2 regions of the Glutamicibacter arilaitensis Re117 genome follow, and region 1 is predicted to be linked to the other one. Evidence: predicted binding sites of a transcription regulator. Region 1 holds the regulator's gene; the other holds the start of a gene.

The links. Region 1 encodes LexA, which represses DNA repair genes until DNA is damaged. Its sites were predicted from a motif close to TCGAACANNTGTTCGA; they were not measured.
Region 2: a site for LexA is predicted at 1,812-1,827, ahead of ruvA (Holliday junction branch migration protein RuvA). Genes of this name have one in related genera too.

The regions. Positions count from the first base shown of each region.
Region 1 is NC_014550.1:1,236,178-1,241,461, reverse strand. Features, by position in the region: gene hisH (imidazole glycerol phosphate synthase subunit HisH) at 1-506, opposite strand, end outside; gene hisB (imidazoleglycerol-phosphate dehydratase HisB) at 507-1,127, opposite strand; gene AARI_RS06165 (histidinol-phosphate transaminase) at 1,150-2,256, opposite strand; gene AARI_RS06160 (LysM peptidoglycan-binding domain-containing protein) at 2,338-2,691, opposite strand; gene lexA (transcriptional repressor LexA) at 2,950-3,669, shown strand; gene AARI_RS06150 (glycoside hydrolase family 76 protein) at 3,726-4,781, opposite strand; gene AARI_RS06145 (ATP-dependent DNA helicase) at 4,920-5,284, opposite strand, start outside.
Region 2 is NC_014550.1:1,982,918-1,988,201, reverse strand. Features, by position in the region: gene pdxT (pyridoxal 5'-phosphate synthase glutaminase subunit PdxT) at 1-364, shown strand, start outside; gene AARI_RS09535 (YebC/PmpR family DNA-binding transcriptional regulator) at 368-1,126, shown strand; gene ruvC (crossover junction endodeoxyribonuclease RuvC) at 1,130-1,729, shown strand; gene ruvA (Holliday junction branch migration protein RuvA) at 1,837-2,454, shown strand; gene ruvB (Holliday junction branch migration DNA helicase RuvB) at 2,482-3,531, shown strand; gene yajC (preprotein translocase subunit YajC) at 3,719-4,129, shown strand; gene secD (protein translocase subunit SecD) at 4,190-5,284, shown strand, end outside.

The sequences.
Region 1 (5,284 bases):
GTCACCTGTGGTGGGGTCATCGCTGGCTGGGTGACATCGAATGCCCAGTGCAGCACGGCGTAGGAGTGCACGAAGTAGAATCGTTCATCTTCGATGCCAGCAAAGAGCTTGGAGCCTTCGGGCGGGCGTACGGTGTTCCAGCCCATGTGCGGGATGACCTCGGACTGCAGTCGTTCGACTTTGCCTGGCCATTCTCCAATGCCCTCAGTTTTCGCACCGTGCTCCACGCCTTCTTCGAAAAAGACCTGGTGGCCGACGCAAATACCCAGTACCGGCAAGCCGCCAGCGATACGGCGGCCAATCCAGCGCAGCGCACCGGTTTCTGTCAGCTGTTCCATCACCGAGGCGTACGCGCCCACGCCGGGAACGACCAGCCCGTCGGCAGCCACAATCTTCTTTGGATCAGCGGTCAATTCCACTTCGGCACCGGCAGCTTCCAAAGCGCGCACGGCCGAGCGCACGTTGCCTGAACCGTAGTCCAGAACAACTACAGTTTTCTTTTCCACTTACAGGGCACCCTTCGTGGATGGGATCTTGTCGCCCATGCGCTCATCGCGCTCTACTGCTTCGCGCAGGGCGCGGGCAAAGGACTTGAACTGCGCTTCGACGATATGGTGCGGATCGCGACCCGAGAGCACCTCGATGTGCGCGCAGATCTGCGCGTGGAAGGTGATGGCTTCAAAGACGTGACGGGTCATCGAACCAGTGAAGTGACCGCCGATCAGGTGATATTCCTGGCCTGCTGGTTCACCGGAGTGCACCAGGTATGGGCGGCCCGACACGTCGACGACCGAGCGGGACAGTGCTTCATCCAGTGGCGCATAGGAGGTGCCGAAGCGGCGGATGCCGGCCTTATTGCCAAGTGCAACGCGCAATACTTCACCAATGGTGATGGCAGTGTCTTCAACCGTGTGGTGAACATCGATATGGGTATCACCGGTGGCGCGCACGGTGAGGTCGATGAGCGAATGCTTGGATAGCGCAGTCAGCATGTGGTCATAGAACGGCACCGAGGTGCTGATCTCAGAGACACCGGTACCATCGAGGTCCAGTTCAACGAATACGGACGATTCGCTGGTGACGCGTTCCATGCGGGCGCGGCGTGCACCAATCAATTCGGCAGACATGTCTTCCTTCGCTTGTCTTGGATTACTTCTGTGAGCCGAGCAGTTCGGCAAGCCGTTCTAAGAAGGCTGTGGTTTCGGATTCGGTTCCTGCAGTGACGCGCAGGGTTCCCGGGATTCCATTGTCGCGGATGATGATGCCGGCTTCCAACAGCCCTTCCCAAATAGCATGGGGATCTTCAACACCACCAAAGAACACGAAATTGGAATCGGAGACCGAAGGCTTGAGGCCAAGTTCCTTCAGTCGGGTGACAATACGGTCGCGTTGCGACTTGATGTCTTCAACTTGGGCCAGCAACAGCTCAATGTTCTTCAACGCGGCAATGGCGGTCGCTTGGGTAACTGCCGAGAGGTGGTACGGCAACCGCACCAACCGGATCGCGTCAGTAACTTCAGGAGCTGCAGCCAAATAGCCTACGCGTGCGCCGGCCAGCCCGAAGGCTTTGGACATGGTGCGCGAGACGATCAAACGCTGGCGGCCATCGAGCAAGGTCAGTGCGGATTTGGTGCTGGCCAATGAGAACTCTGCGTAGGCTTCGTCGACGATCAGCACGCCGTCATGCTCGCTCAGGGCTTCATACACTTCGGTGATGACGTCCAGGCCAAGCGCCGTGCCGGTGGGGTTGTTGGGCGAGCAGAGGAATACGATATTCGGCTTGTGCTCGCGGACCTGTGCGGCCGCGGATTCAGCGGACAGGGTGAAATCTGCAGCGCGCGTTCCGGCAATGTAAGACGTGTCTGTTCCACTAGCAAGCAGTGGGTACATGGAGTAGGTAGGAGCGAAGCTCATCAGCGAACGGCCAGGACCGCCAAAGGCTTGCAGGATTTGCTGAAGGATTTCGTTGGAGCCGTTAGCAGCCCAGATATTTTCCTTGGTCAGCGAATGCCCCAGGTAATCGGCGAGCAATTCACGCAGTTCGGTGAATTCGCGGTCCGGGTAGCGGTTCAACGTTGCCGCAGCCTTAGCCACTTCTTGGGAAATGGCGTCTACGACTGTTGGTGGCAACGGATGGGTGTTCTCGTTGACGTTCAGCTGAATGGGCACATCAATTTGTGGTGCGCCATAAGGGGATAGCCCGCGGAGATTCTCACGCAAGGGCAGCTGACTCAAAAGTTCACTGCGGTCATTCACGCATCAAGTCTACGTGCGCAGTGTGCCTGCAGGTGAATCCGCTACGAGGGCAGGTAACAAACCTGAGGCAGGTGGTGCAAGCTAGCCGGCGAGGACCGGAATGGACAAGGTCTCGCCGATCTGGATTTCGCTGCTGTTCAACGCGTTCAATTCTGCGATGTGGTCGACTGCGGAGGTTACGTCATAGCCAGTGGCGTATTCCCGTGCCAGACTCCACAGGGTATCTCCTGGAATAACGGTGACGTCCACGGTTTCGATTCCCGCCGGAGTGTTCGCTGCAGCATGCGCGTCGGAAGAAAACATTGCGATGAAGAACGCTGCTGCGACGGTGAGTGCAAAAATAGGCAGTCCAACCAGCACGGCCCATCCGCGGCGGTTGATGCGGATCTTCAGTGGCGTCTGGGTCTGATTTGAGTCAAGTGCGACGGTAGCCATGACTTTGTCTCCTCAAAAAATTCAAGTGATGCGAATGTGTATTCGAAACTATCGATTCGAAAACTTGTTCTAACTTCGTATATCTGTTCTAACAGAGGTTTGCAGGACTTGTCCAGAAGTTTTCGAACAAATCTTTGAAAGAAGCTCGCTTATCTACTAAGATTTCGAAGTAGACGAGCAATGAAAACATCACACCATCTAGCTCCGACAGTTTGGACTTACGAACTTTCGAATATTTGCTAGGGAAGGCAAAATCTCATGTCAGCTTCACAACGCACTCCCCGATCGAATGCACGTTCGCTGACGATACGCCAAAAGAAGATCCTGGAGACGATCCAGCGGTCTATCGGCAAGAACGGCTATCCACCATCGATGCGTGAGATTGGCGACGCAGTTGGCCTCAAGAGCCTTTCGAGCGTGACTCACCAGTTGAGCCAGTTGGAAAAGCTGGGCTACATCCGTCGCGATCCACGCCGTCCGCGCGCCATGGAAATCCTGCTCCCGCTGCAGCTGGCCGAAGATTCAGAGGCTGCTGAAGCTTCGAAACCAGCAGAGCCGGTCATCAACGAAGACGCCAAGATCATTGAGCTGAGCACTTCCGCTGACACGACCATGGTCCCGCTGGTAGGTCGCATTGCCGCTGGTGGCCCAATCCTGGCCGAACAATCCGTCGAAGATGTTTTCTCGTTGCCTCGTCAGCTCGTTGGACATGGCGAATTGTTCATGCTCAAGGTATCCGGCGATTCAATGGTTGACGCTGCGATTTGCGATGGCGACTGGGTAGTTGTCCGTCGCCAGCAGACGGCAGACAACGGGGATATCGTCGCAGCACTGCTCGACGAAGAAGCCACGGTCAAGACGTTCCGCCAGCGCGATGGGCATACGTGGTTGCTTCCGCAGAACTCGCGCTACGAACCAATTTTGGGCGATGCAGCAACCATTATGGGACGTGTCGTCTCCGTGATGCGCTCACTCTAATAGTTGCCCCTCGATTGCGCTGGTGCTTGGCACCAGCGCAATCTTCGTTTGATGCGCTAGCGCCCAGTGCTTGATTCGAGGCCGGCCGCGGCGCAGAAGATCATCCAACGCTGCACTGCTGCTGAAAGCCGGCGTGGCTCTTGGTCTTTTAGATGATGCGAGGTCGCCATGACCAGCGTCTTGGCGGTGTCGCGGCTAGAGGCCTCCAACCGCTCATCGGTGGCGGCAAGAGCCAGGTAGCGGCAGAGGATCCCCGCAAACAGATTGCCATCTCCTCCATGGTTGAATGCCAGCACCCCTGATTCTGAGGCCAGGGACTGCGCGGTCGCTTTGATCAGCACCTGGGCATGAGCCAGGTCCGCAGGTTCGCCGAGCTCAAGCAATGCACCAAGGACGGTTCCCTGGTTATAACTGTAGACCGCTGGTTCCAGCCGGTGTCCGCGTTCATTTATCCGCAGTCCGTCCAAGTACAGCCCGTGTTCAGAGCTGAACAGCTTAGCTTCCAGCCATTGCAGAAGCTCACGCGAGATATCCTTCTGTCCTGTACGGGCGAAGAACAATGCCGCTGGCGCGTTAGCGGGCGTGTTTTTGAAGTCCCGCTTCCTGGACCAGTACAGGCCACCGTCCAGTACATCATCCTTGCCTTGATGAAGCTGCTTGCCCAGCACTCGCACTGCCAGCTGTGCATGCTTGTTCTTCTTACCGGACGCCTCATGGGTGAACCGAACCAAGCGTTCGCTGGCCAGGGCCAGCCATGCCATATCGTGGAAAAAATAGTTGGGCAGGACCCCGAAGTTCCGCAGGTGGATGCCACGCAATAAGGCGTTGGCCAGGGCTAGTGCTTCGCCAGCCAGCTTGTCGTTGCCTTCATTCAGGTACGCGTAGCCATCATCGATGATGGCATCCAGGTAATGAGCCTGCCACCAGTAGTTCCATTCACTGAAGGGATGCGAGAGCCCGTTGAGGTCGCTGAGCATGCTTCCATCGAGCAATCGTTGCGCTGTGCTGTAGCTGCGTCCAATCCACGTTCCAGGCAACCCCATGAGGCGATGCCCAAAGCGAGCGTGGGTATCGATCGCGGTTTGATGTGCCAATACCTGCATGGAATCCATGGCGCCTTTCCGACTCAAGAATTATCGCTTCTAATGCCGACATTAGCGCATCAGGAAACCTTCAAGCCGCTGGCGGTTAAATGACTTGAGCTGCCCCTTATCCAAGGGCAGCTCAGAATCATATGTTGGCAATGGCTGTTATTCGCCCGGGTTCAGACGCTTGAGAACACCGGAGATGACCTTCTTATCAACCGTTGGCCACATCGGCGGCAAGGTAGCTTTCAAGAAGCTTCCGTACCGTGCCGTGGCCATCCGCGAATCAAGGATCGCTACAACGCCCTTGTCCCCAACCGAGCGGATCAAGCGCCCAGCACCCTGGGCCAGGCGGATCGCCGCGTGCGTCGCGGCAACCTGCATGAACCCATTGCCACCGTGTTTGGCTACGTCCTCAGAACGGGCCTTGGAGATGGGATCATCGGGGCGCGGGAAAGGGATCTTGTCGATGATCACCAGGCGGCACGAATCACCGGGCACGTCCACGCCCTGCCACAGGGTCATGGTTC
Region 2 (5,284 bases), 750 kb from region 1:
CATGCTGGCAGATCGCATCGAAAACCCCGCAATCTCACGCGATGGCGCCGTTCAGCAGAGCTTCGGCGGTATCGACATGACGGTGAAGCGCAACGCCTTCGGACGCCAGGTCGATTCATTCGAGTACCGCTTGGACTTCAACGGCCAGAACCTCGAAGCCGTGTTCATCCGCGCACCAGAAGCCGTGCAAATCGGTCCAGGGGTCCAGGTGATCAGCACCGTCCAAGCGAGGTCGGAACGCGAACAGGGTAGAATTGTTGCAGTACGCCAGGGAAATTTGTTGGCAACCAGCTTTCACCCGGAAGTCACCGGCAGCACTGCTATCCATCAATATTTCATCAATCTCACGCGAGGAGACGCTTAAAGCATGTCAGGCCACTCCAAATGGGCAACTACCAAGCACAAGAAGGCTGCGATCGACGCCAAGCGCGCCAAGGCCTTCGCTAAATTCATTAAGGGCATTGAAGTTGCTGCCCGTGCCGGCGGTGCCGACATGGCCGGCAACCCAGCACTGGAACTTGCTGTCAGCAAGGCCAAGAAGAACTCCGTGCCGATCAACAACATCGACCGTGCAGTCAAGCGCGGTGCCGGCCTGACCGGTGAGGTCGTCGACTACACCGAGATCATCTACGAAGCACGTGGCCCACAGGGCTCGGCTCTGTTGATCGAATGCCTGACCGACAACAAGAACCGTGCGGCATCCGAGGTCCGCGTGGGCATCACCCGCAATGGCGGCACCATCGCCGACCCGGGTTCGGTTGCCTACCTGTTCAACCGCCAGGGCGTTGTCCGCCTGCCTAAGGGCGAGCTGACCGAAGACGACCTGCTGATGGTCGTACTGGATGCCGGTGCCGACGAGATCATGGACGAGGACGAGAACTTCGCCATCGTTTGCGATCCTTCGGATCTGCGTGCTGTCGCGGCTGCTCTGGACGAAGCTGAAATCGCCTACGAATCCGACGAAATGGAATTCATTCCATCCATGAAGGTCGATCTGGACGTAGACGGTGCCCGCAAGTTCCTGAAGCTCTACGACGCATTGGAAGAACTGGACGACGTCCAGGGCATCTACACCAACGCTGATCTGTCCGATGAGGTTCGCGCCGCGCTGGACGAAGAGCAGTAAGGCTTGGCCTTACGTGTTGTGGGCGTCGACCCCGGCTTGACCCGCTGTGGTCTTGCCGTGGTCGACGTCGCTGCAAACAGGCAAGTTTCGCTGGTGGACGTCACCGTCGCCGGCACCCCGCCGGGCACTCCGCTCGATGCCCGGCTATTGAAGATCGCGGACGCGATCGATGCGTGGCTGGACCTGCATAAGCCAGATGTGCTGGCCTTGGAACGCGTGTTTGCCTCGGCGAACGTCTCCACGGTGATCGGCACCGCGCAGGTTACCGGCGTCGTAATCACCGCCGCTGCCCGTCGCGGGATCCCCGTGGCAATGCACACGCCGACCGAAGTCAAAGCGGCGGTTACCGGCTCTGGGCAGGCTACTAAGGTGGCCATTGGCAAGATGGTCGCGAAGATCTGCCGGCTTGATGAACCGCCCAAGCCAGCGGATGCCGCTGATGCTGTAGCGCTGGCCATCACCCATGGTTGGCGTGGAGCCGCGAGCGGTTCCCACGCGTCAGCCTCGGCTGCTGCTGCGGGAGGCTCTTCGCAGCTCACTGCGGCGCAGCAGGCGTGGATTGCCGCTGAAGCTTCGGCGAAACGGCGCGCGGTTCGACGCTAACGACCTTCGGGACAGCGGTCTCGACGCACCGGCGGGCCAGATGGATCGATATTCGTAGGTATCTTCGATAAACTGGGTTTGATCGAACATATATCCCAAGGAGTGGCATGATCAGCTCATTGACCGGCACCGTGCAAGCGGTTGCTTTGAACACCGCGGTAATTGACGTCAACGGCTTCGGAATGCTGGTCAACGCCACCCCGGGGACGCTATCTGCGTTGCATGCAGGTCGGGAAGCCACGGTTTTCACCTCCATGGTGGTGCGCGAAGACTCGATGACCCTTTTCGGCTTCGCTACCGCTGAGGAACGCGATGTCTTCGAGGTGCTGATCTCCGTTTCAGGCATTGGTCCACGTACCGGTCTGGCCATCTTGGCGGTGCACTCTCCAGAAGAGGTCCGCATCGCGGCCAACACCAAGGACACCGCTGCCTTCACCAAGGTTTCTGGCATTGGTCCCAAGGGCGCAAGCCGTATTGTGCTGGAATTGAACGGCAAGCTGGTGCCAACCGGCGCCCCTGTTCCTTCAAGCTCCGGCGGTGGCAACGTGAGCGTTTGGGAGCCACAGGTGATCGAAGCGCTCACCGGCCTGGGCTGGAGCGAAAAGGACGCCACCGCAACCTTGAAGTCCCTATCCAAGGCTGACCCGGATGTCATTGCCGCTGGCAATGTCGCCGAAATCCTGCGTGCCGCATTGCGCAGCATGTCTAGCGGAACCCGCGCCTAAGCGGTCTGCGAGAGGAACAATCTGATCATGAATGATTCCACCGGGCTCACCAGCGCTGGCAGCGAACCCGAGGAACGCGTCATTGAAGCGGCCCTGCGCCCGCGCAACCTCGACGACTTCGTGGGCCAGTCGCGCGTTCGCCAGCAGCTCTCACTGGTGCTAGAAGCAGCGAAAATCCGTGAACGCACCGCCGACCACGTTTTGCTCTCGGGCCCTCCCGGCTTGGGCAAGACGACTTTGTCGATGATCATCGCTGCGGAGATGAATGCCCCGTTGCGTATTTCCTCCGGCCCAGCTATCCAGCATGCTGGTGATCTAGCTGCGATTCTCTCCTCCTTGAGCGAGGGCGAAGTGCTCTTCCTCGACGAGATCCACCGCATGTCCCGGCCGGCAGAAGAAATGCTCTATATGGCCATGGAAGATTTCCGCGTGGACATCATCGTGGGCAAGGGAGCTGGCGCCACAGCCATCCCGTTGGAACTTCCACCTTTCACCTTGGTCGGGGCAACCACTCGCGCCGGCCTTCTGCCCGGCCCCCTGCGAGACCGCTTCGGCTTCACCGGCCATTTGGAGTTCTACGCAGTCAAGGAATTGGAACTGGTGCTGCGCCGTTCTGCGATGATGCTCGACTTATCGGTCACCTCGGCCGCATTCACCGAAATTGCCGGACGCTCCCGCGGTACCCCGCGTATCGCCAACCGCCTGTTGCGCCGTGTGCGCGACTGGGCCTTGGTGCACAAGCTTGAAGAAATCGATGCCAAGGCAGCCGCTGCCGCCTTGGACATGTATGAGGTAGACGCCCGCGGGCTGGATCGCCTGGATCGTGGCGTGCTTGAAGCCTTGTGCACCAAGTTCGGCGGGGGACCGGTGGGTCTATCTACCCTGGCCATCGCCGTAGGCGAAGAAACCGAAACCGTGGAGACTGTGGCCGAGCCATATCTGGTGCGCGAAGGACTGATGGGCCGGACCCCACGCGGCCGCATCGCCATGCCAGGAGCCTGGGAGCATCTGGGGTTGGCCATGCCCAAAGATGCCATCTTCGCCAGTGCGCAAACCTATGAAAATGATGAGGATTAGGCAAGCATAACTTCACTGCTCGCGTAAATGGTCTGCTGGTACACCGTGACGCACTAGACTAAAGACGCCTGACCTATGCCCGTTTTCGGGTGGGGAAGGGCGTCTTTGCTGTTGCGCGTCCATTTATGGCGTAATGGCATCCCAGAATTTCAGATCAAATCGCAACAAATCGTTAGCAGGTAACTACGTGAATCCCCTCGTAATCGCTCAGGCCGCAGGTGGCGGCTTCAACCCATCCTTGATCCTGATGGTCGCACTGTTCGCAGTCTTGATCTTCATGATGTTCCGTGGCCGCAAGAAGCAGGCTGCACAGCAGGAGAAGCTGAAGAACAACACCGTGCCAGGCGCCAAGGTGATGACCAACTCGGGCATCTACGGCACCGTTGTCGGCGTTGACGCTGAGGATCGCGTACAGGTTGAGGTAGCACCCGGCGTTGTGCTGAACCTGCACCGCCAGGCCATCGCCACCTTCCTGGACAAGGACGCAGCAACCCCAGCTGCCTCAGGTGAAGTTGCAGAGTCCACCAGCACCACCGAAACCCCGGAAGAGTCCCTGCGTCGCTTGAACGACGAGGGCAAGGACGAGCGCAACGCCTAAGCTCCGGGCAGCCTAGCGGTGGCCTGCAGGCCAAGCCACTCAAACGAGAAAGCACATTAGATGTCATCAATCAGACCTGTTAAGCAGGCGCGCAAAGCGTTGCTATGGTTGCTGATCGTCTTCATCATCGCAACCGGCGTATTGGTAGCTGGTGCAGCGAACGGTAAAACCGGATGGGGACCGAAGCTCGCCCTCGACCTCGAAGGCGGCACCGAGATGATCCTGGCCCCTCGGGTCCAGGGCGACGAAGCAATCAACCAAGAACAACTGGACCAAGCGGTTGAGATCATCCGCCAGCGTGTGGATGGTTCCGGTGTATCCGAACCGGAAATCACCACCCAGTCCGGTCGCAACGTTGTGGTCTCCATGCCGGGCACACCGGACCAGACCACTCGCGATTTGATCCAGGCTTCGGCCAACATGGAGTTCCGCCCGGTGCTGATCACCGGTGGCTACGCAGCCACGCCTAAGGAAGATCGCACTCCGGAGAAGGACCTGCCAAAGCCTGAGGGCAAGCCAGAGAACCCTTCAGATACCAACTGGATCACCCCAGAGCTCTTCCAGGAATTTGAAGGCTACGACTGCGAAACCGAGCTCAAGGACCGCGGCGGCGACGCTGCAGACCCAGCCAAGCCAATGATCTCCTGCGATACGGACATGGGTGTCAAGTACATCCTCGGCCCTCAGGAAATCTCCGGCGATAAGATCAAGGACGCGTATGCGCAGCTCGCGCGCGGCGTCAATGGTTCGGTTACCGGTGAATGGGTTGTCGTCATCGAATTCGATGCTGAAGGCACGAAGATCTTCGCCGATACCACTCAGCGCCTGATTGCTCTGCAGGGTTCGCAGAACCAGTTCGCCATCGTGCTTGATGGCGAAACCATTTCGGCGCCAACCACCAATGCGGTGATCTCCGATGGCCGCCCGCAGATTTCCGGTGGCTTCACTCAGGAATCCTCGCAGGCTCTTGCTGAACAGCTCAAATACGGTGCCTTGCCGATCAGCTTCGATATCCAGTCCGAGCGCCAGGTTTCGGCAACCCTTGGTGCTGACCAGCTGACCGCAGGCTTGATCGCCGGCGTCATCGGCCTGGTGCTGGTGTTCATCTACTCGCTGTTCCAGTACCGGGCGTTGGGCCTGGTGACCATCGCTTCG